Thiocystis violascens DSM 198: one gene and its partner. The protein of the gene in region 1 interacts with the protein of each later gene in a pairwise test. Links are inferred from orthologs where the notes say so. Each region holds a gene or a part of one and is shown on either strand. Other genes may lie near its edges. The genes, in order: THIVI_RS20825 and rpe.

The links.
Region 2: the proteins of THIVI_RS20825 (region 1) and rpe interact in binary tests that used the Escherichia coli proteins (3 or more experiments, as listed by UniProt). The link is inferred for Thiocystis violascens DSM 198 from one-to-one orthologs.

What each region holds. Positions count from the first base shown.
Region 1 is NC_018012.1:4,682,370-4,693,833, forward strand. What follows is about bases 2,845-5,794. They hold THIVI_RS20825 (adenosine kinase), read right to left. Parts: upstream 4,840-5,794; coding sequence 3,850-4,839; downstream 2,845-3,849. Other genes in these bases: THIVI_RS20820 (hypothetical protein), read right to left, coding at 2,845-3,664; THIVI_RS23090 (hypothetical protein), read left to right, coding at 4,989-5,408. Also shown: THIVI_RS20805 (response regulator), read left to right, coding at 1-1,063; THIVI_RS20810 (cold-shock protein), read right to left, coding at 1,273-1,485; tRNA (adenosine(37)-N6)-threonylcarbamoyltransferase complex dimerization subunit type 1 TsaB, read right to left, coding at 2,054-2,728; more of THIVI_RS20820, read right to left, coding at 2,753-2,844; thiol reductant ABC exporter subunit CydC, read right to left, coding at 6,753-8,492; thiol reductant ABC exporter subunit CydD, read right to left, coding at 8,489-10,288; THIVI_RS20850 (Uma2 family endonuclease), read left to right, coding at 10,460-11,062; THIVI_RS26125 (hypothetical protein), read left to right, coding at 11,052-11,183; THIVI_RS20855 (5-bromo-4-chloroindolyl phosphate hydrolysis family protein), read left to right, coding at 11,242-11,464. UniProt on the Escherichia coli protein: Catalyzes the ATP-dependent phosphorylation of fructoselysine to fructoselysine 6-phosphate. Functions in a fructoselysine degradation pathway that allows E.coli to grow on fructoselysine or psicoselysine.
Region 2 is NC_018012.1:3,799,011-3,810,261, reverse strand. The notes cover bases 5,674-8,410. They hold rpe (ribulose-phosphate 3-epimerase), read right to left. Parts: upstream 7,516-8,410; coding sequence 6,832-7,515; downstream 5,674-6,831. Other genes in these bases: THIVI_RS16855 (NADP(H)-dependent aldo-keto reductase), read left to right, coding at 7,847-8,410; THIVI_RS16865 (phosphoglycolate phosphatase), read right to left, coding at 5,943-6,617; trpE (anthranilate synthase component I), read right to left, coding at 5,674-5,823. Also shown: THIVI_RS16885 (IS5 family transposase), read left to right, coding at 335-1,444; THIVI_RS16880 (PhoPQ-activated protein PqaA family protein), read left to right, coding at 2,013-2,918; THIVI_RS23905 (IS1 family transposase), read left to right, coding at 2,942-3,664; THIVI_RS16875 (PhoPQ-activated protein PqaA family protein), read left to right, coding at 3,693-4,226; more of trpE, read right to left, coding at 4,324-5,673; more of THIVI_RS16855, read left to right, coding at 8,411-8,887; THIVI_RS16850 (hypothetical protein), read right to left, coding at 9,091-9,309; hemF (oxygen-dependent coproporphyrinogen oxidase), read right to left, coding at 9,329-10,270; THIVI_RS16840 (penicillin acylase family protein), read left to right, coding at 10,366-11,251. UniProt on the Escherichia coli protein: Catalyzes the reversible epimerization of D-ribulose 5-phosphate to D-xylulose 5-phosphate.

The DNA of each region.
Region 1 (11,464 bases):
TTACTCGAAGATCGAGGCGGGGATGCTCGAACTGCATCCGCTCCGCTTCGTTCTCCAGGATTGCGTGCAAGGCGCGCTGGATCTCGTCAAGAACAAGGCGTGGGAAAAGCAACTCCGGTTGACGGTCGAACTGGATCCGGGCCTGCCGCGCGAATTTGTCGGGGACGACCATCGTCTGAGACAGATCATCGTCAATCTGGTCAGCAACGCGGTGAAGTTCACCGAGCGCGGGAGTGTCGCCATCGCGCTGGCCGGACAGGAGGCGGCGTCCTCTTCGTCTTCCTTGTCCGGCGGCGCGACGGCAGCGGGCGGCCTGGAGACGGAGCGCGTCTATCGGCTGATCTTGACGGTACAGGATACCGGCGTCGGCATTCCCCGCGAAGCGCAGTCGCGGCTGTTCCAGAAATTCAGTCAGGTCGACGCATCCACGACCCGGCGTTATGGCGGAACTGGTCTGGGTCTGGCGATCTGCCGGCGTTTGTCGGAGCTGATGGGCGGGGGCATCGAGGTCGAGAGTGCCGGCGTTCCAGGGCAGGGCAGCATCTTTCGCTGCACATGGTTGATGCCGGCCATCCGTCATCGGCAGGCGATCGGGTCAGGCAGCGGCGGAGCGGACGGGGGACGTGCGTTGGTCGTCGAGTATGGCGCAGTCAGGGATCCAGCGGTCACGCCCGCATTGGATCTGGCCCAGCCGACCGATCCACCGCCGAGGTTGCGCATCCTGCTGGCCGAGGACAACCCGATCAATCAGATGGTGACCCTGAAACTGTTAAAACATCTCGGCCTTCAGGCCGACGTCGTCAATAATGGCGTGGAGGCCGTCGAGGCTTCCAAACAAAGTGTCTACGATGTGATTCTGATGGATGTCCAGATGCCGGAACTCGATGGCATCGGCGCCAGTCGCCAGATTCGACAACTGCCTCCAAACCATCGTCAGCCAAGGATCATCGCACTGACCGCCAATGCGACGGCGGACGATCGTCAAGCCTGTCTGGACGCCGGCATGAATGACTTTGCAACCAAGCCGATACGAATGGAAAAGTTGGTCGAGTTGTTGCTATAGGGAACATTCTGGAATCGTTCGCGTAGCGCCTGAATCAGGCCGCGTAAGGTGCGAACCGATGCGTGCCAGATCGTGTCCGCTCTACCTTGCGATAAAGATAAAGGGACTTGGTCGGTACGCTCTTCACGGAAATAACCGCGGGATCCGCCATCGGATCCCGCGGATGTCACTCATGGGACGATGTTGCCGGTAACCGGTCAAACCGCCGATCAGTTCGGAGTGACATTCTCTGCTTGCGGTCCCTTGGGGCCCTGGGTCACTTCCATCGTCACTCGCTGACCTTCGAGCAGGGTTTTACGCCCCGCGCCATTGATAGCGCTGTGATGGACGAAGACGTCCTTGCCACCTTCCCGTTCAATGAAACCGTAGCCCTTCTCGTCATTGAACCACTTGACCGTACCGGAAACCAATTCGCCTGCCATATCGACCTCATCACTTTAGACGTACCAACCTGCGTTGGCATTACTCAAACCTGATCTCTTTCTTGAGACCAGTTTCACTGCCCACTCGATCACGAGTGGAATTCGCCGCGAACATTACCTCTTTGCGGAATCGCCCGTTTCGATCGGCACTGGAAAGTCAGGACCCGAGGCAAACTCAAGTCGAGCAGGTGTCGAAGGGGCACGGATGGGTAATGCATACTAGATAAAAAAGGAAGGAAATCGGACTACGGAAATGCAGATGCTGGATGACGGCGCTCGGTACAGGAAAGCGCACGATGCGTGATGGCTTGAAGGATGTGGAACCGTTTTTGGATACGCATGAGCCGATTTTCGCTGCATCCGCTGCTTCATGGAAGAGTAGTGTACATCGAAACTCCAAAAAGTCTTCCGAATAAATGAAATTTCAGGACGAAAACCCGAACCGCGCCGACCTGACGCCGTATCCCGAGGGGCACGCACTAGCGTGGGGCATTGCGCGATAACGATGAACAGCGGTGTCCGCGACCGAACCCCATGTTCCGGCATGGCAACGCACTGGTCCTGTCGCCTACGTTCGCGTGACCCGATCCCGGAGATAAACCGGAGCAGCCAGTTCAGGCGAGACCTGTCGACCCGCGTGCAATTGTGCGGCCGCCATGATGACAATGTCGCGGGCCTCGCAGAGAGCATCGGAATTGACACCGGCCAAGGCGTCGCCGACGCGGGCCGTCAAACTAGCGGTGTGGGCCGCCCATCCCGATCCAACCCCGTACCAGCCGTGGTTGGCCGGCAACTCGACGCGATCCGGCGGGCAGACCGCTTCCTCGCCGCGAGGCGCGGCAAGTCCGTCCTCGCCCACCTCGAAACATCCCCAGTACACCTCGCCCATGCGGGCGTCGAGCGCCGTCAGCAGACGACGTTGTCCGCCACGACGAAATTGACCCTGAGCCAGGGCACCCAGCGTCGAGACGGGTAGGACCGGAAGATCGGCGCCGAATGCCGCGCCCTGGATGACCGCCGCCGCGATCCGCACCCCGGTAAACGAACCGGGACCGCAGCCGAAGGCCAGGGCATCCAGCGCATTGACGCGGAGACCGGCCCGATCCAGCAAGTCCTGCATCATGGGCAGGATGCGTTCGCCATGTCGACGGGGAGCGGTTTCAAACAATTGCTCGATCTTTCCATCGATCAGAAGCGCGGCGGAGCAGGCATCGCCGGAGGTGTCGATCGCAAGCAGTTTCATGAAGGGCTGGCTATGAAGACGCGTTCAGGCGAAGGGATTCCGATGGGGGGCGATTTTATACCCGATCCCGTCGAGCTGATGGATAAAAGAGTAGGGCGGTTGCAACACCCAGCCGCGAAAGGCCGCATGCAGCGGGCCGGCCAATTGGCGCGGCGGTTCGTCTTCGAGCATGGGCACCAAAAACAGCCTGATTCTGCCCAACATCCGTTCCGGGTCTTCCAGCAGGGTTTGCGTGGCCCAGCCGGGCAGCCCCTCCAGGAAAACGTCGGTGCGGACCGCGGACGGCTTGAGATGCGCGGCCAGTCCAAACAAGAGCAGTTGTTTGTACTCCAGTTCGGGGTCGGTCCAATGGGTTCCGGTGTCCGATGGCGCGATGGTCGCCATCGGCATCACACGCTGAGCCAGCAGATAGACATGGAGTTCGTGAAGGTCGAGCCAGGTTTTTGCTGGAAGCGGGGTGTTCCAGAGCGCGGCGTAACGCATCTGCCGCTTGGCGAACCGGAACAGATTCCGCAACGTCCAATCGCGTTTGCGGTATTCCCGGTTGGACAGGAGGCAACCCTGCCGGTCGATCTGGCGCAGCATCTGGTTCAGGTTCGCGAACATGAGTCGGTCGAGACGCTGTTCGAGGGTGACGCCGGACGTGAGCGAGACGGCTTTGCCGATGGCCAGCCCCGGTTTCGGCAGACCGGCGCAGGTCTTGAGCAGGGGAACCTTCAGGGCGGACAGGGCGGCGAGTCGCCGGCTGGTTGAAATCTCCGACCGGCGCAGTTTTTCCAAGGCCAGAATCAGCGCTGGCCCGGACTGGCGTATCCCGGCCGCGCGCAGATCGGTCAGCCAGTCGCCCAATTTGTCCAGACTGCCGTCGAAGCGTGGCCGCGTGCATTCCCGGATGGCGAGCGGGGAGGGCAGCGAAGGGGCATCGAAGGTCAGCATGACACATGCTCCGATCGGGACGCGACGGATAGCCGCATCCATCCGGGTGTGGGCCGCGGTCCGTTGGTTGCTGGGCGATGGATTCGGTGTGGTTACCTGAAATGCTACCCTCAAGAGGCGGATGGGGGTGACGATGAGTGCGCAATTCGGCGGATTCGTTTGAAACGAATTCGCCGTTTTGAGACTTACCGAAAGGATTTCAGGATCGCTTGTGTTTCCGTGGCCGAGATTCGCGGTCCGAGACTCGTGACCAATTTGGCCGAGGCGGCGGAGGCGAGATCGCCCGCGCGCTGGTGGTCCCAACCCTGGCTCAGACCGAAGAGGAAGGCGCCGGCGAACATATCGCCAGCGCCGACCGTATCCACGGCCTCCACCTTGACCGGCGCGATTTCGATCAGCGTTGCGCCGTCCCAGACCAGTGCGCCCTCGGGACCGCGGGTGATGGCAAAGCTCCTGCTGACGGTTTTGAGATACTCCACCGCGCGCGACAGATCCTCGCTGCCGGCCATGCCCATGGCCTCGAACTCGTTGGCGAACAGCAGATCGACGCCGGAGCCGATCATCTCCAGCAATCCGTGTTTGAAGAACTTGACCATGTTCGGATCGGACAGCGAGATGGCGGTCTTGACGCCCGCCGCGTCCGCGATCCGCTTGGCCGCGATGGAGGCATCGCGCGCGGCGTCCGAGGTCACCAGATAGCCTTCGGTGTAGAACCAGTCGGAATCCCGCAGCGCGTCTTCCACCAATTCCTGGGCGGAGAAATCGCCGCTGACGCCGAGAAAAGTGCACATGGTGCGGTCGCTGTCCGGAGTCACCAGCACCACGCAGCGCCCGGTGTGGCCCTGGGCCTTCTCGGTGTGGTGGTTGGTGTCGACGCCGCCGTCGAGAAGATCCCGCATGTAGAAATGGCCCAGCTCGTCGTCGGCGACCTTGCAGGAGTAAAAGCCTTTCCCGCCGAACTGGCTGAAGGCGATGATCGAATTGGCCGCCGATCCGCCGGAGCCGCGTTGATGATGGTGGTCTTTGAGATGGTGCATGATGCCCGTCTGCTGGGCCTCGTCGACCAGGGTCATGACCCCTTTGTCGATCCCGAGGATGCCCAGATCATGGGGCTCCACCTCATACTCCAGATCGACCAGCGCGTTGCCGATTCCGTAGATGTGATACTTCGACATGCTTGTTCCGCCGTTGAGTCGCTAAAGCGGGCCATTGTACCGCGCGGCGGGAGCCGATCCGACCTCTCGCTTTTAGCGCCCTCCTCGATCCGCTTGGCCAACCAGCTTGCGCGGCTCTTACCTGGTCGAGATGGGCGTAGAGCGATTCCTTGGCGGCATTGGCCTGTTCGACGCTGACGATGATGTCGCGGGCGGGTGGATTCGACCTCGGCGTCATCCTGCCAGAGGGTCGGATACTGGCGGAATTCGGCGGTCAGCCAGGCGTCGAGCGGCTGTACGTCCTTGTGTCGTGCGTAGGAGGCGACGAAGCGGGCGACGAGACCGCCGGTTTTCTCGGCGTTCTCCTCGCCGCCGAAGACCTTGTCGGCGAGCCAGTCGGCCAGTCGGCCTGGCGGTTCTGGGCGTCTTCGTCGGCGAGGCGGTCAGCGTCGATGGGGTCGGAATGGAGCGCGAGCGGTTGGTTCATGGATCTGTGTTCCTTTGTCCACGCCTTTTGCACGGTTCGTCGCCCGCAAGCGGACGTTGGCGATGGCGGGTGCTACAACTGCCGGCTTACTGCCATTCCGTAAAGCCGTTCGTGGTTCGAGGGCCTCACCACGAACGGCTTTACGGAATGGCTGTGAGTATCTTTTCTAAAAATCGCCTTAGAGGGTGTAGACAAAATCAAACCGTTGTGGTCAACCGCCGCAGCAGGATGCGCGCCTCCGCCAGCCAAACCCAGGTTTCGGAGACCGCTGGCAGACGGTCATGATGCATGATCAATCGACGGGCACGCTCATTCCACGCATGGGTGCGCTCGACAACCCAGCGCTTCGGCAGCGGAACGAAGCCGTCGGCGTTGGCGATCACCACTCGGTCAGGCCCCCGTCCACGTGCCAGGAGCCAACGCTTTTGTTGGCTGGATGGCGCACGACTTCCACGCGGATCGCGTGGGTCTGCTCCGTGGTTTGGGCAAATTGACCGGCGTACGCTCTATCCACAAACACCGTGTTGATCTGGGGGTACTTGGCGGCCGCGTCAGCGACGGCGCCCGAGGCGGCATCGCGGTCCTGAAGATTGGCCGCGACCACGCTCACCGCCAACACGAACCCCAAGGTATCGACCACCAGGCTGCGCTTGCGCCCCTTGACCTGCTTGCCCGCATCAAAGCCGCTCGGTCCACCCTGCGGCGAGCCGCGGGTCGATTGCGCATCCAGCACCGCCGCCGTCGGCGCGATCTCACGCCCCTCGCGTTCGCGCCATTGCCCCCGCAGTCGATCATGCATCTGCTCAAACTTCCCAGCCGCACTCCAACGGCGAAACGTCTTGTAGACATTCTGCCAAGGCGCGAAATCGTGCGGCAGCATCCGCCACGCGCACCCCGTGCGCACCACGTAGCAACACGCCTCCAGGATGCTCCGGCGCGACACGCGGGGCGGTTGACCCCGCCCGCCCGGCATCTCAAAGAGAGCGGCGACCAAGTCCCACTCCGCATCGGTCAGACAACTTGGGTAGCTTTGGTCGGGGTCGTGGCGACGATGCGCATCCGTATACCCATACCGACGCGGCGTTGCGCGCGCTTGCGCCTCGAGACCACTCTCGCCCCGGAGGCGCGTGACGCCCGCCTCCCGCAAGGACTTGCGAATCGTTGCTTCATGAGCCTCGATTCCCGTCCGTGCCGCGAGTTCCCGGGCAATCTCTGACAGCGTGGAGGTCGGGCGATCCGTGACAATTTGACGCAATACCGCTTGCTCCGCCTCGTGAATCTTGGGGGGACGACCAGCTTTCGACATCAGCGCACACCAGCTCAGTTGTAGACTGGTATACAAATAGCAGCTCAATTATTTTTGTCTACACCCTCTTAGGCGATTTCCGGAAATGACTTTGCCAAGCGTCAAACTCGGTAGGAGCCCGCTTGCGGGCGAAAGGTGGGCTTATATCGAGGCGTCTAGCGTCGGCCCGACCGCGAGCAGCGCGGCCTGCGTCGCCTGCGGCACCACGGAGACATCGCCGTGGGCCAACTCGCGGCCCCGATCGAGCACTAGCACCTGATCGACCCAGTCCAGCCCGGCCGGACGGTGGGTGATCAGCAGGACCGTGCGCCCGACCATCAGCCGGTCGAGCGCCTGCATCAGATCGCGCTCGGTGGCGGCGTCCAGGCCCTCGGTCGGCTCGTCAAGCAGCAGGATGGGCGCGTCCTTGAGCAGCGCCCGCGCGACGGCGATTCTTCGCCCCTGCCCCCCGGACATCCGCACGCCGGTTTCGCCGACCCAGGTGTCATAGCCCTCGGGGAGTTCGGCGATGAAGTCGTGGATCTGCGCGACCCGGCACGCCTGTTCGATGGCGCCCTGGGAGGCATCGGGATTGGCGATCAGCAGGTTCTCGCGGATGGTGGCGTCGAACAGATGGGTATGCTGGCTGACCACGGCGATATGACGGCGTAGATCGTCGCCGTGAAAATCGGCGATGTCCTGTCCGCCGATCCGAATCGCCCCGGCATCCGGCGCCCAGAAACGCAGCAGCAGATTGAACAGCGTGCTCTTGCCCGAGCCGGTGGCGCCGATGACGGCGGCTCGGGTTCCCTCGGGGATGCGCAGCACGATGTCCGCGACGGCTGGGTGCGCCGCCTTGGGATAACCGAAGGTGACGCGGTCGAAGGCGATGTCGAAGTTTGCGATCTGGGGCGAGAGACCCGGCGGTTCGCGCACCGCCGGTTCGGTGTCGACGATGTCGAAGAGTCTGCGTGCGGCGGCGAGCGTGCGGCCAAGCAATTGAAAGGCTTGCGGTAGCGGTGCGACCGCCTCGAAGCTGGCGAGTGTGAACAGGGCCAGCATGGCAAGTAGGGGCGGCATGAGCTGGCCGTCGCGCACCAGCGGAATCGCCAGCCAGAGCAGCACCCAGAGACTCAGGCTGGCGCAGAGGCCGACCGCCGCCAGGGTCAGCCCGTGGTCGCTGCTAAGTCGCGCCTGATCGGCGACCAGGCGGCGGCTCAGGTCGTCGATGCGTTGGGCTTGGCGTTCCGTCACGCCGTAGACGGTGAGTTCGGCCATCCCCTGCACGCCATCGATGACGGCGGTCCGCAGTTCGCTTTCGTCCTCGGTGATCCGCCGTCCGGGCGCCTGTCCGCGCGACTGGGACCAGAGCGGCAGGGCGACGCCCGCGAGCGACAGAAAGATCAGCCCGGTCAGGGCCAGAACCGGGGCGAAGAGAAAGAGGAAGATAACGAAGATCAGGGTGCTCGCGAGGGCGACGACGACCGGCACCAGCACCCGTACATAGAGGTTGTCGAGTGCGTCGATGTCGGCGCGGATGCGGCTGAGCAGATCGCCGCTGTGATACTGCTGGAGTCGCGCGGGCGCGAGCGGTTCCAGGTGGCTGTAGAACCACACCCGCAGACTGGCGATCAGACGGAAAGTCGCCTCGTGATTGATCAGCCGTTCGGCGTAGCGCCCGCCGGTGCGGAGCATGGCGCTGCCCCGGATCATGGCCGCCGGGGTGAAATAGTTCATGGCGACCCCGGCGGCGCCGGCCGTCGCCATCGCGGCGAGGAACCAGCCGGAGGCGGCCATCAGCATGACATTGGCGATCAGGGTGAGGATCGCGGCCAGGGTGCCCAGCAGCATCCAGCCCCGATAGGGTCGGAATAGATCCAGCAGACGCAGAATGTCCTTCATGAGCCTTTACCTGTGTCCTGGATGTCGGCAACCCCTTGGCCGGCATCTCCATAGGCCGCGATCATGCGGGCGTAGAGTCCGTGCGCCGCGGCCAGCGTGGCATGATCGCCCTGTTCGACGATTTGGCCCTGGTCCAGCACCAGGATGCGATCGGCCCGACGTACCGTCGCCAGCCGGTGAGCGACCACCAGCAGGGTACGGTCGCGCGCGAGATCGTCGATGCCTTCCTGGACCAGGCGCTCGCTCTCGGGGTCGAGATTGGCCGTGGCCTCGTCGAGAATGACGAGCGGCGCGTCCCGCAGAAAGGCGCGCGCCAGGGCGATGCGCTGGATCTGCCCGCCGGACAGGCCCGCCCCACGCTCGCCAACCCGGCTGTCGTAGCCGTCGGGTAGCGCCTCGATGAACTGGTCCGCGCGCGCGCGCCGCGCCGACTCGCGCACGGCGTCCAGACTCGCCTCCGGCACGCCGAGCCGGATATTGTCGGCGATGCTCCCCTGGAACAGACGCGGCTGTTGCGGCACCCAGGCCAGATGCCGCCGCCAGTCGTCCAGATCGATGCGCGACAGTTCCTGAGCGCCGATCAGAATGCGCCCCCCGGTTGGCGTCAGGAAGCCGAGCAGCAGGTTCACGACGGTGGTCTTGCCGGCGCCGCTGGTGCCGACCAGCGCGATCCGTTGACCCGGCGGAATCTCGATGTCCAGCCCCCCGAGCGCGTCCCGGCCTTCTTCATAACTGAAGCGCACCGACTCGAACCGCACCCCGAGCGGACGTTGGTTGTCCAGCGGTTCGGTGCCAGGGATGGATTGCGCGGGCTCGGCCTCCAACACCTGAATCAGTTGCTCGGCGGCGGCCACCGCCGCCAGCCGTGCGTGATACTGGGTGCCCAGGTTGCGCAGCGGCGCATAGAACTCCGGCGCCAGCATGAGGACGAACAGACCCTGTAGAAAGGTGACATCAGGCACCGCCAGCCAAGGCGGGACGGGCAGGGCCAGGCCATAGAGTCGGAAGCCGATGAAGACGGCCACGATGGCGATACCGACGGTGGCGAAAAACTCCAGCACCGCCGAAGACAGGAAGGCGATCCGCAGTACCTGCATGGTGCTGACCCGATAGTCGTCCGAGATCTTCGCCACGACCTGGACCTCGCGCCGGCTGGCCCCGAACAGTTTGAGCGTGGTCAGGCCCTGGATCACGTCCAGAAAATGCGCGCTCATGCGGGCCAGTTGTTTCCACTGGCGCTGATTGCGGGCCTCGGCGCCGGAGCCGATCAGAATCATGAAGAGCGGGATCATGGGCGCCGTCACCATCAGCACCAGACCGGCGAGCCAGTCCATGGGCAGCACGGCGGTCAGGATGGCCAGCGGCAGGATCATCGTCAGGCTCATGGCCGGCAGGAAGCGGGCGTAGTAGCCTTCCAGATCGTCGATGCCCTTGGTCAGGGTCTCCACCAGCGCCCCGCTGCGCTGGTTGGCGAGATAGCCGGGGCCGAGCCGTTGCAGATGCCGATAGACGCGATCGCGCAGCGCCACCCGCACGCCGGCCGCGGCACCGAACGCGGTGCGTTCGGCGAACCAGACGACCGCCGCGCGCAGCGCGAAGAGGCCGAGCAGCGACCACAGCCAGGGCTGGACGTCCGTCAAGCCTGCACCGGCGAAGATCGCGGCGTTGAGGATGACCGCCAGACACCATGCCTGAACGATGGCGAGTAGGCCGTTTGCCGTATTCAGCCAGATGGTGAATGCGAGTGCGTTTCCGGCCAGTGGCCGTTGGGATTTGAGCCAGCTATTGACGGACATGTACGGTGGTTCCGAGGATGACTCCGGCGACATCGGAACGGCGAGGATACGGAACCCGTCGATGCTGGGCAATGCCGATTCGTCAAACGCGACCCGCGAGGAATCCGGGTTCGCATCGGGCTATACTCGGTTGAGTTAAGTCAACGTTGACTGAATCGATGGAGTCACTGGATGTCGCTGCAACCGAAAGCCGCTTACAACTTTGATGACTACCTCGCGGTCGAGCGCGAGGCCATCGACGAGAAACACGAATATGTCGCGGGCCATGTCTATGCGATGACTGGCGCGAGCTACAACCATAATCTGATCACCGCCAACCTGGTTCGACGGCTGGGCAATCAACTTGACGCCGGTCCCTGCACGGTGCTCTCCAACGACATGCGCGTTCGCGTCGAGACCGCCGATGCCAGCACCTATCCGGATATCGTCGCGCTCTGCGACGAACCGGCCTTCCACGACGAGCGCAGCGACGTTCTGACCAATCCGATCCTGCTGATCGAGGTGCTGTCGCCGTCGACCGAGGGCTATGACCGTGGCGGCAAGTTCGCCATCTATCGCGCGCTGCCGAGTCTGCGGCAATATGTTCTTGTCGCCCAGGATCGCTATTCGGTCGACGTGTTCACCCGTCGGGACGATGATCGCTGGGTATTGACCGCCTATTCCGACCCGGACGATCTGATCCGCTTCGACGCCATCGAGTGCGCCGTGCCGATGGCGGAGATCTACGCCAGGGTGCGGTTCGAGCCAGAGGAGACGCGCGGCCATGCCGGATGATCTGACGCCGCACCGCCCAACCCCGCCCGCTCGGCCACCCCTGGGCGCGCGGATTCTTGGCGTCGTGCTTCTCCTGTCCAGCGTCGGACTGGTCTCCTGTCAGGCGCTGTTTACATGGTGAACGCATCGCCCCGGCGCGCGTGCCGGCCCTGCTCGCGGACTGGATTCCCGGAGCGAGGATGTCCCGGTTGAAAGGCGCGCTCCTGTTTCTGCTGCCGCTGCCGCTCTTGTTCGGCGCGCTGATCGGGCTGGGTGCCGGTCGGCTCGACGCTTTTCTGGGCGATGGCGCCGGATTCGTGCTCTTCATGGTCGCCGCCTCTCTGACCCGTCGCGGTATCCTGTCCGCCCAGTCGCGGCAGACCCCGCGTTTCGCCCGTTTGGAGCGGTTTCCGCTCAAAACCA
Region 2 (11,251 bases), 880 kb from region 1 along the record:
AGCCATAGCGATCGATCCCGACCTCGGCGGCAGTGAAGGCGCAGATCTTGTTAAGGTGATTTCCGGAAAAGCTCATACCCACTTTCGTGGTGACATTGCATCCGTTCGTGATGAGTCCTGAGCCCGTCGAAGGGTCGAACCATGAACGGATGCAATGTCGGCCTCGGAGTGCGATTTCCGCCCGTCCCATTCGGCAAGCTCATGACAGGCTTCGACACGCTCAGGACGAACGGAAATCGGTAAAGTCATTCCCGGAAATCACCTAAGAGGGTGTAGACAAAAATAATTGAGCTGCTATTTGTATACCAGTCTACAACTGAGCTGGTGTGCGCTGATGTCGAAAGCTGGTCGTCCCCCCAAGATTCACGAGGCGGAGCAAGCGGTATTGCGTCAAATTGTCACGGATCGCCCGACCTCCACGCTGTCAGAGATTGCCCGGGAACTCGCGGCACGGACGGGAATCGAGGCTCATGAAGCCACGATTCGCAAGTCCTTGCGGGAGGCGGGCGTCACGCGCCTCCGGGGCGAGAGTGGTCTCGAGGCGCAAGCGCGCGCAACGCCGCGTCGGTATGGGTATACGGATGCGCATCGTCGCCACGACCCCGACCAAAGCTACCCAAGTTGTCTGACCGATGCGGAGTGGGACTTGGTCGCCGCTCTCTTTGAGATGCCGGGCGGGCGGGGTCAACCGCCCCGCGTGTCGCGCCGGAGCATCCTGGAGGCGTGTTGCTACGTGGTGCGCACGGGGTGCGCGTGGCGGATGCTGCCGCACGATTTCGCGCCTTGGCAGAATGTCTACAAGACGTTTCGCCGTTGGAGTGCGGCTGGGAAGTTTGAGCAGATGCATGATCGACTGCGGGGGCAATGGCGCGAACGCGAGGGGCGTGAGATCGCGCCGACGGCGGCGGTGCTGGATGCGCAATCGACCCGCGGCTCGCCGCAGGGTGGACCGAGCGGCTTTGATGCGGGCAAGCAGGTCAAGGGGCGCAAGCGCAGCCTGGTGGTCGATACCTTGGGGTTCGTGTTGGCGGTGAGCGTGGTCGCGGCCAATCTTCAGGACCGCGATGCCGCCTCGGGCGCCGTCGCTGACGCGGCCGCCAAGTACCCCCAGATCAACACGCTGTTTGTCGATAGCGCCTACGCCGGTCAATTTGCCCAAACCACCGAGCAGACCCACGCGATCCGCGTGGAAGTCGTGCGCCATCCAGCCAACAAAAGCGTTGGCTCCTGGCACGTGGACGGGGCGCCTGACCGAGTGGTGATCGCCAACGCCGACGGCTTCGTTCCGCTGCCGAAGCGCTGGGTTGTCGAGCGCACCCATGCGTGGAATGAGCGTGCCCGTCGATTGATCATGCATCATGACCGTCTGCCAGCGGTCTCCGAAACCTGGGTTTGGCTGGCGGAGGCGCGCATCCTGCTGCGGCGGTTGACCACAACGGTTTGATTTTGTCTACACCCTCTAAGAAACTGTCCATTAACTGTTTCCCGATTTGAACTGTACTCTGTGCGTGGCGACCTTGAATCCGTTCGTGGTGAGTCCTGAGCCCGTCGAAGGGTCGAACCATGAACGGATTCAAGGTCAACCTCGGAGCGCGATTTTCCGTTCATCCTTCGACAAGCTCAGGACGAACGGAAAATCGGGAAATCGGGAAATCGGGAAATCGGGAAATCGGGAAATCCTATGTGGACAGTTACTAAGTTGGGCGTCGATCATCGTTTCGGCCATCGCTCGTTGTCGTTGTCGAATCATCGACAACGACAACGCATCTGCAAGCATTTGGCGCCATCAAGCAATCTGCGACATGGGGGCGGGACGCCCGCCCCCGGAACACTGGCCGGATCGGTGATCGAAGCCCCAAGTTGCCACCTTGATGGATCGGCGTCCATCGGAGTTCGCTAGCGTTGTAAGTGCCCCTGCTGCGCAACGACTGCGGAGCGTCGGGACATCCCGCCTCGGCACGCACGGGCAACTATACTTGAGTTAAAGCGAATCAATCCTAAAGAGGACAGTCATGAGCATTCGACTTGCACGCGGCACACTCGCGCTCGGGTGGTGCATGGCGTTGATGCTGACGGTCACGGCTCAGGTCGCGGCCGAGACGGCATTGGATGAGTATGTGGCGCGGCCCGATCCCGCCTACCGCTATCGCCTCTACCAGACTGATCGCACCTTTGCCTACACAACCTATTTCCTGCAGATGACGTCGCAACAGTGGCGCACCGCCGCCGAGGTGGATCGCCCCCTCTGGACGCATGAGATCCAGGTGACGGTGCCAAATTTGCGGTATTCCTCGAGTCCGCGGACCGCTCTGCTCATCGTCAATGGGGGCCGCAACGGTCGTCCCCTGGACACGGAAACCGGCGAACTCTTGAGTACCCTGGCCCTGGTCACGGGGTCGGTGGTGGCGATGGTGAATCAGATCCCGAATCAGCCGCTTTATTTGACCGACGAGATCGATGTACCGCGCTCGGAGGATGCGCTCCTCGCGTACAGCCTGGACAAGGTTCTGACCACCGGCGATCCCGCGTGGGCGGTGCATTTCGCCATGACCAAGGCGGTCGTGCGGGCGATGGATACGGTGCAGACCTGGCTGCGCTGGCGCCGAGTCCGGATCGACGATTTCATCGTCCTGGGAGGCTCCAAGCGGGGTTGGACCGCGTGGCTGGCGGCGGCGGTCGATCCGCGCGTCAAGGCGGTCGTTCCGGTATCGAGCGACCTGCTGAACCTGTCTCGGCAATTCACGCATCAGTGGGAGGCGTTGGGTTTCTACACGCCGGCGATCGCCGACTATGTCGCCTTCGATCTGCCGTGCCGGGCCCAGTCTCCGGAGGCGCAATCGCTACTGGAAATCATCGACCCCTATTTCTACCGCGACCGCTACACCATGCCGGGTAGTGCCCCAATCTATAGGATCTAAAATCTGACTGGATTTATTCAAACATGAATCACTGCCCAACTTGCAACACCACCAAGATCGTGAAGAATGGATTTAATGCAACCGGAAAGCAAAACCATCTTTGTCGGGAATGTGGCCGTCAATTCGTGATTGACCCCTTAGTTTCAGCGATTTCTGAAGAGACCAAATCGCTGATCGATCGACTGCTTCTTGAACGGATTGCGCTTGCTGGTATCGCGCGTGTTGCAAATGTCTCTGAATCCTGGTTGCAAATCTATGTCAATCAAAAATACGAGGGCGTTCCGCGCCAATTAAACGTGCCAAAGTTGTCTGATTTTCGACTGGTTGTCGAGTGCGACGAACTGTGGTCATTTGTTTTGAAAAAAGATGAAAAACAATGGGTTTGGATCGCGAAAGATCGTGACTCTGGATATGTTGTCGGACTTTATATCGGATCTCGTGGCATTAAGGGTGCGCAAGGATTATGGAATTCATTGCCACGCGATTATCAAGAATTGGCCGATTTCTACACCGATTTTTGGGAAGCTTATCAATCCGTTTTTCCAGAATTCCGTCATTACGCTGTCGGTAAGGAATCGGGAAAGACAAATCATATCGAACGATACAACTGCACACTCAGGCAACGTATTTCCAGGCTCGTACGAAAAGCACTTTCTTTCTCAAAAAAGCTTGAGAACCATATTGGAGCTATTTGGCATTTTGTCCATCATTATAATAGCACTCTCTCAGTTAAAGCTCATTCGTGAAATCATATAGAGAAGGGCACTACCCACCATGCCGAAACGGGTGATCAATTCGGCGGGCGATCAGTTCTTCCTGTCCGATTCCTCGCAGTTCTATTTCGCTGCCCTGCCCGAACCGAAGCAACTGCGCTACACGTTCAATACCGACCATCGGCAGGGCGAGGAGACGTTGAGTCTGCTGGATGTCGCTTTTGACTCGCTCGCCTGGATCCGCGACGTCGAGCGGGACGCCCCGGCGCCCCGCTTCTCCTGGACGTTCGAGGACGACGGCAGTATCCGGGTCGTCGCCGCGGATGCGCCGGACGCGGTCTATCTCGTGCAGGCCACGAATCCGTTCGCCCGCGATTTTCGCCTGGAGACGATCGGCGAGGCCTGGATGCGCACCCTGCTCCCGAGCCTGGGAAACGGGGTCTATGTCGGCTTCGTCCCGCCGCCCACGCGGGGATGGAGCGCCTTTGCCGTGGAACTTGTCTTCAACGCGCGTTCGTTCGAGCGTCAGACGCTGACGACCGATGTCAGGGTAACGCCCGCGACCCTGCCCTTCGCCGGCACGGCCTGTCGATGAGACATCGCCGAACCGGGCGGATCCGGGATGGAAGCGAGAATGACCGCCAGATGACCGGGTCTTCGGAAGCGAGTACGGCGGCGCCTGGCCCGAGCCGTCAGACGCGCTTCAACCCGCAGCCATAGCGATCGATCCCGACCTCGGCGGCGGTGACGGCGCGAAAGATGGCGCGGCCCTTGTTCATGGTCTCCTGCCATTCCATTTCCGGCACCGAGTCGGCGACGATGCCGGCGCCGGCCTGGATGTGCAGCATGCCGTCCTGGATGACGGCGGTACGAATCGCGATGGCGGTGTCCATGTTGCCGTTCCAGGAGAGATAGCCGACCGCGCCGGAGTAGATGCCGCGCTTGACCGGCTCCAGCTCGTCGATGATCTCCATGGCGCGGATCTTGGGCGCGCCCGAGACGGTCCCGGCCGGAAAGGTGGCACGCAGCACGTCGAGCGCGCTCATGCCCTCCCGGAGCGTGCCGACCACGTTGGAGACGATGTGCATGACGTGCGAATAGCGCTCGACGATCATCTTGTCGGTCAGGCGCACGCTGCCGATCTCGGCGACCCGCCCGGCATCGTTGCGGCCCAGATCGATCAGCATCAGATGCTCGGCCAGCTCCTTGGGGTCGGCCAGCAGCTCGGCCTCCAGCGTCTGGTCCTCGGCCTCGGTGTGGCCGCGGCGACGAGTGCCGGCGATGGGTCGCACCGTGACCACGCCATCCTCCAGCCGGGTCAGAATCTCGGGCGAGGAGCCGACGATGTGGAAGTCGCCAAGATCCAGAAAGTACATATAGGGTGAGGGATTGAGCCCGCGCAGCGCACGGTACAGATCGAGCGGCGGTGCCTGAAAGGGGATGGAGAGTCGCTGCGACAGCACCACCTGCATGCAGTCGCCTTCGAGGATGTAGTCCTTGATGCGCGCGACCGCCTGCTTGAAACCCTCTTCGGTGAAGCCGGAGACGAAATCGGCCTCGCTAACCTCGCGCGCTGTCCCGCCGTTGCGACGCGGCGCGCCGTGGCGCATGCGCTCGGTGAGTTCGGCGATCCGGGCCTCGCCCGCCTCCAGCGTATCGCCGGCCGTCGGATCGAGATGCAGGATGATGTAGAGACGCCCGCTGAGATTGTCGAACACGACCACCTCGTCCGAGACCATCAGCAGGATATCCGGCGTGCCCAACTGATCCGGATTCGGACACAGGGCCAGACGCGGCTCGATATAGCGGATGGTGTCGTAGCCGAAATAACCGACGAGCCCGCCCACGAAGCGCGGCAGCCCTTCAACTTCGGCGACCTGAAAGCGTTGCTGGAAGGCTTCGAGCCAGCCGAGCGGATCGGCCGTTTCGACCTCCTCGATCACCGTGCCGTCGCGCTCGACGCGAATCCGCTGTCCGTCGATTCGGATCAGGGTCCGGCAGGGCAACCCGATGATCGAATAACGGCCCCATTTTTCGCCGCCCTGCACCGACTCGAACAGATAGGAATAGGGTCCGCCGGCGAGCTTGAGATAGACGCTCAGCGGGGTATCGAGGTCGGCCAGCACCTCGCAGGCGACCGGAATGCGGTTGTAGCCCTGATCGGCCAGGGCGCGAAAGGTCTTGGGGGTCATCGGAATCTCCAGGCAAACGTCAGTGCCAAAGGTTAGCGAAGGCGTCTCGGCGTCGCCATCGCCGCCCGATCATTGCTCGTCTTGCCTGGATGTGCATCGCGCGGTACTCGCTTTCCGACTTAAGCCAAGGGAGCCAGCAATCCCTTGAGTTCGACCATCGAATCGATCACCGCGTCCGGGTTGGAGTCGCGGATATCCTCGCCATGGTTATAGCCATAGCTCATGCAGATAATCCCGAAACCGGCGGCCCGCGCCGCCTTCACGTCGCTGACCGAGTCGCCGATCATCAGGGCCTCGGCGGGCATGACGCCGAAATGATCGGCGGCATGCAGCAGGGGCATGGGGTCGGGTTTCTTGCGCGGCAGGCTGTCGCCGCTGACGACCAGCGTGAAGCGCTCGCGAATCCCGAGATGGGTCAGCAGCGGTTCGGTGAACTGCGCGGCCTTGTTGGTCACGCAACCGAGCGGATAACCAGCCGACGCCAGGAAGTCGAGACCCTCGCGCACCCCCGGATAGAGGATCGAGCGGGTGTAGGTATTCTCGGCATAGAGTTCGAGAAAGAGCGGATAGGCCAGCGAATAGTCGGCGGCGTCCGGCTCGCCTTCGAGTTGTCCGGTCAAGGCCCGGCACACCAGCTTTTCGACCCCGTTGCCCACCCAGGTGCGCACCGCCGCCTCGCCGCGCGGCGCGCGTCCGAGCCGCTCCATCATGGCGTCCACGCAAAAGGTCAGGTCCGGAACGCTGTCGACCAGCGTTCCGTCCAGGTCACAGAGGATCATCTTCGGTTGCAACATGCGGGGACTCGTTCCAGGTAAAAATTAAACGGCGCCTTGCGGGATATGCACTGATTGTGCATTGATCTGGTCTCGCATGAACCGGAAAACGCCGGTGCTGACGCCGTTTAAGCGTTTCATCTTTAATCACTTAAACCGCGTCGACACCGACGCTGATCGATTCATGCCAACCTGGCTGATCGCTCGAAACGACGCATGGTGCGCCGGACGCGGTTTAACCGGCCATCGCCGCGCGCATCTCGCGGATGATGCTGTCGTAGCGATGGGGGTCGGAATCCTTGCCTTTGCCGAAAATTCCGGAGCCCGACACGAAGGTATCGGCGCCAGCGGCCTTGACCTCGGCGATGTTGTCCGCCTTTACCCCGCCGTCGATCTCCAGGCGGATGTCGAACCCGGAGGCGTCGATCATCCGGCGCGCCTGACGCAGCTTCTCGAAGGTCGCCGGAATGAAACTCTGACCGCCGAAACCGGGGTTGACCGACATCAGCAGGATCATATCCACCTTGTCCATCACGTAATCCAGATAGCTCAGGGGCGTCGCCGGATTGAACACCAGACCGGACTTGCAGCCCTCGCCGCGAATCAGTTGCAGCGTGCGGTCGATGTGCTCGCTCGCCTCCGGATGGAAGGTGATATAGGTCGCGCCCGCGGCGGCGAAATCGGGGATGATGCGATCCACCGGCTTGACCATCAGATGCACGTCGATGGGTGCCGTGACCCCGTGCTTGCGCAGCGCCTCGCAGACCAGCGGACCGATGGTCAGGTTCGGGACGTAATGATTGTCCATGACGTCGAAATGGACGATGTCGGCGCCGGCGGCCAGGACGTTGTCCACTTCCTCGCCGAGCCGGGCGAAGTCCGCCGACAGAATGGACGGTGCGATCAGATCAGAAGCCATCGTGGTGTCCCCCAGGGTCGTCGTGGCTCGGCGCGGATGGCTCGGCCAGGATCAGGATTGAGTGTGGTTTTGTCAGCGGAGAACTCTAACCCATGCGCGCGAGATTTTCACTCGACCTCGACGCGAGCCAGCGCCGAAACGCTACAATCCTCATTTTGACGTAGGAGCCCACTTACGGGCGACTTGCGGATTTGCTTCTGGGCGATGGGGTGTTTGGCAGACCCAAGAGCGGCTGGCTGTCGCCCGCAAGCGGGCTCCTATGGTGGCGGATGACGCCACAATAAGGACGCCTGAATCCGCCCGACATCAATCAACCCTCACGGAGATCGCCATGCAACGCAGACCACTTGGCAACTCGGGGATCCAGGTCAGCGCGCTGTGCCTCGGCACCATGACCTTCGGCCAGCAGAATACCGAAGCGGAGGCCCACGCCCAACTGGATCGCGCCCTTGCCGCCGGGATCAATTTCATCGATACGGCCGAGATGTATCCGGTGCCGCCGCTGGCCGAGACCCAGGGGCTCACCGAGCGCTATATCGGCACCTGGCTCCAGTCACGCCGCTGCCGCGATCGGGTCGTGCTGGCCAGCAAGGTCGCGGGGCCGGGGGATTGGCTGCCGTATCTCCGCGGCGGTCGCAACCGGCTCGACCGCGCCAATATCGAGACCGCGCTGGATGCCAGCCTGCAACGGCTGCAAACCGACTGGATCGATCTCTATCAACTCCACTGGCCGGATCGCGAGACCAATTATTTCGGCAAGCTCGGTTACACGCACACCGCCGATGACCAAAGCGTGCCGCTGCTGGAGACGCTGGAGGTGCTCACCGATCTGATCAAGGCCGGCAAGATCCGCCACATCGGCGTGTCCAACGAGACGCCCTGGGGTCTGATGCGCTTCCTGGCGCTCGCCGACCAGCACGGTCTGCCGCGCATGGTCAGCATTCAGAATCCCTACAGCCTGCTCAATCGCACCTTCGAGATCGGGCTTGCGGAGATTGCGCTCCGCGAGGCATGCGGACTGCTGGCCTACTCGCCCCTGGCCTTTGGCGTGCTCTCGGGCAAATATCTGCATGGGCAGCGTCCGGCGTCCGGTCGCATCACCCTGTTCGAGCGCTTCAGCCGTTACTCCAACCCCGAGGCCGAATGCGCGACCGCCGAGTATGTGGCGCTGGCCCGCCGCCACGGCCTGGATCCGGCCCAGATGGCCCTGGCCTGGGTAACCAGTCGCCCCTTCACCACCTCTAACATCATCGGGGCGACCACGCTGGAGCAGTTGGACAGCGATCTTGCCAGTATCGATCTGGTGCTCGACGAGACGGTGATCGCCGAGATCGAGTCGATCCATACCAGTCAGCCGAATCCGGCGCCCTGAACGCCAGTCTGCACAGGATTGACTGCGATCGCCGCGCTTGCGGCGGCGGTTGATCCGAACGGGGAGCGCTGACGGTCACCTCACGAACGGGAAATCTTCCGGATGTTCGCGCCCTCCCTGAACCCGCCTGTCGTCTCCTGAAGCCGTTCGTGGTGAGGCCCTCGAACCACGAATGGCTTCACGCGCCGAAACCAGCTCAGGATTCAGGACGAGCGGGAAATCCTCCGGGTGTTCCCGGCGGGGACGGAGTATTGCACCCCGGCGTTCATGTTGGCGTATTCCTCTTCGCGCGTCATGGCCTGCCCGCTCGCACAGCGTTCAAACGCGCCAAACAGATCGCGCCGCGAATTGAAGCCCTGGTGCTCGACCTCGCGGAACCAGAACCCGCCTTTCCCGTCCGTGGCCATGTAGAAATCATCCACGGGAGGAGCCGCGAACACGCTAAATGGACGGCATGGATTCGCTGTCTTGGTCCAGCCACTCCCGCGGCACCAGAAAGCGTTCGTATAGATCTTCCTCGGGGCTACCGGGCTCGGGCCGAAAATCATAACGCCAACTGACCTCGGGCGGCATGGAGACGAGGATGGATTCGGTGCGCCCGCCCGACTGGAGCCCGAAGAAGGTTCCGCGGTCATAGAGCAGATTGAACTCGACATAGCGTCCGCGCCGGTATTTCTGAAAGGCGCGTTCGCGCTCGCCATAGGTTTTGGCCCAGCGGCGCTGCACGATGGGGAGATAGCCCGGCAGGTAGCCATCGCCAATCGCGCGCAGGAAGGCGAAACTGCGGTCGAACCCGCCCTGATCGAAGTCATCGAAAAAAAGCCCGCCGACGCCACGCGGTTCGTTGCGGTGCTTCAGGAAAAAATATTCGTCGCAGCCGCGTTTCAGGCGCGCATAGAGATCCTCGCCAAAGGGCTCGCAAAGCGCACGCGCGTTGCGGTGCCAGTGCACGACGTCCTCATCGAAGCCATAGTAGGGCGTGAGATCGAAGCCGCCGCCGAACCACCAGACCGGCTCCGCCCCGGCTTTTTCGGCGATGAAAAAGCGCACGTTGAGATGCGACGTGGGGACATAGGGATTCCAGGGGTGCGCAACCAACGAGACGCCCATGGCCTCGAAGCGGCGCCCGGCCAGCTCGGGCCGGCGGGCGCTGGCGGACGGCGGGAGCCGTTCGCCGAAGACATGCGAGAAATTGAGCCCGCACTGCTCGAAAACCATGCCGTCGCGCATCACGCGGGTACGACCGCCACCGCCATCCGGACGCTCCCAGGCATCCTCCCGGAAGCCCGCGCCGCCATCGGTGTCGCGCAGGGCATCGCGGATTCGGTCCTGCAACGCCATCAGATAGCGTTTGACGGACTCGGTATCGGGTTGATTCGGCATCGCGGGGCCTCCTTGGAGAGTTGGCAATCGTGAGAAGATAGGGCCGATCCGAAAAAATCGCTATTCCGGTTCACCAATCAAGGGTTCAAACGTCAATGTCGCGCCGCGTCCTCCTCCGGGTCTTGTCCATCCTGCTGATCCTTGCCGTGACCGGCGCCGCGAGTCTGTACTGGCTTGCCAGGCGTGCCGAGCCAGTTTACAGCGGCACACTGGCCCTGCCCGGCTTGACGAGCCCGGTGCGCGTCGGCTTCGGGCCGCACGCGGTGCCGACCATCGCGGCGGACACTCTCCGGGATCTGCTGTTCGCCCAGGGCTATATCGTCGCCTCCGAACGTCTGTGGCAGATGGATACGCTACGCCGACTGGCCGGCGGTCGTCTGGCCGAGGTGTTTGGCGCGGACGCGCTCCCGGCGGATCGCTTTTTTCGGACCGTCGGACTCGCCCACGAGGCCCGGCGGACGCTGGAAAGCCTGGATGCGTCCGACCGCGACTTGCTCGCGGCCTATGCGGCCGGGGTGAATGCCTATCGGGACGAAGCGCGCGCGCGGTTGCCGCTGGAGTATCGGATCGCCGGTTTCGCGCCCGCCCCCTGGGAGCCGGAAGACAGCCTGGTCATCGGCGGTTACATGGCCTGGACCCAGTCGTTCAACCTGCGCGCCGAGCTGACCTTTCTGCGTCTGGCGGCGCGGATCGGTTCCGCGCGGGCGCGCGAATTGTTCCCGACCGACGAGGGGATTCCGGCCCCCGAGGTGGCGCCGGAGCTGGTCCGCTATCTGTCCGCGAATCGCCCGTCGCGGATGGACCTGACGGAAGAGCCTTCGCTGGATGCGGCTTTCCAGTTGCCGGCGCGCTTCGGTCTGCCGATCCCCGGCGCCGCTAGCAACGCCTGGGGCGTGACCGGCTCGCGCACCGCGACCGGGGCGGCCATGCTCGCCAACGATCCCCATCTGGCCCCGTCCATGCCGGGGATCTGGTATGAGT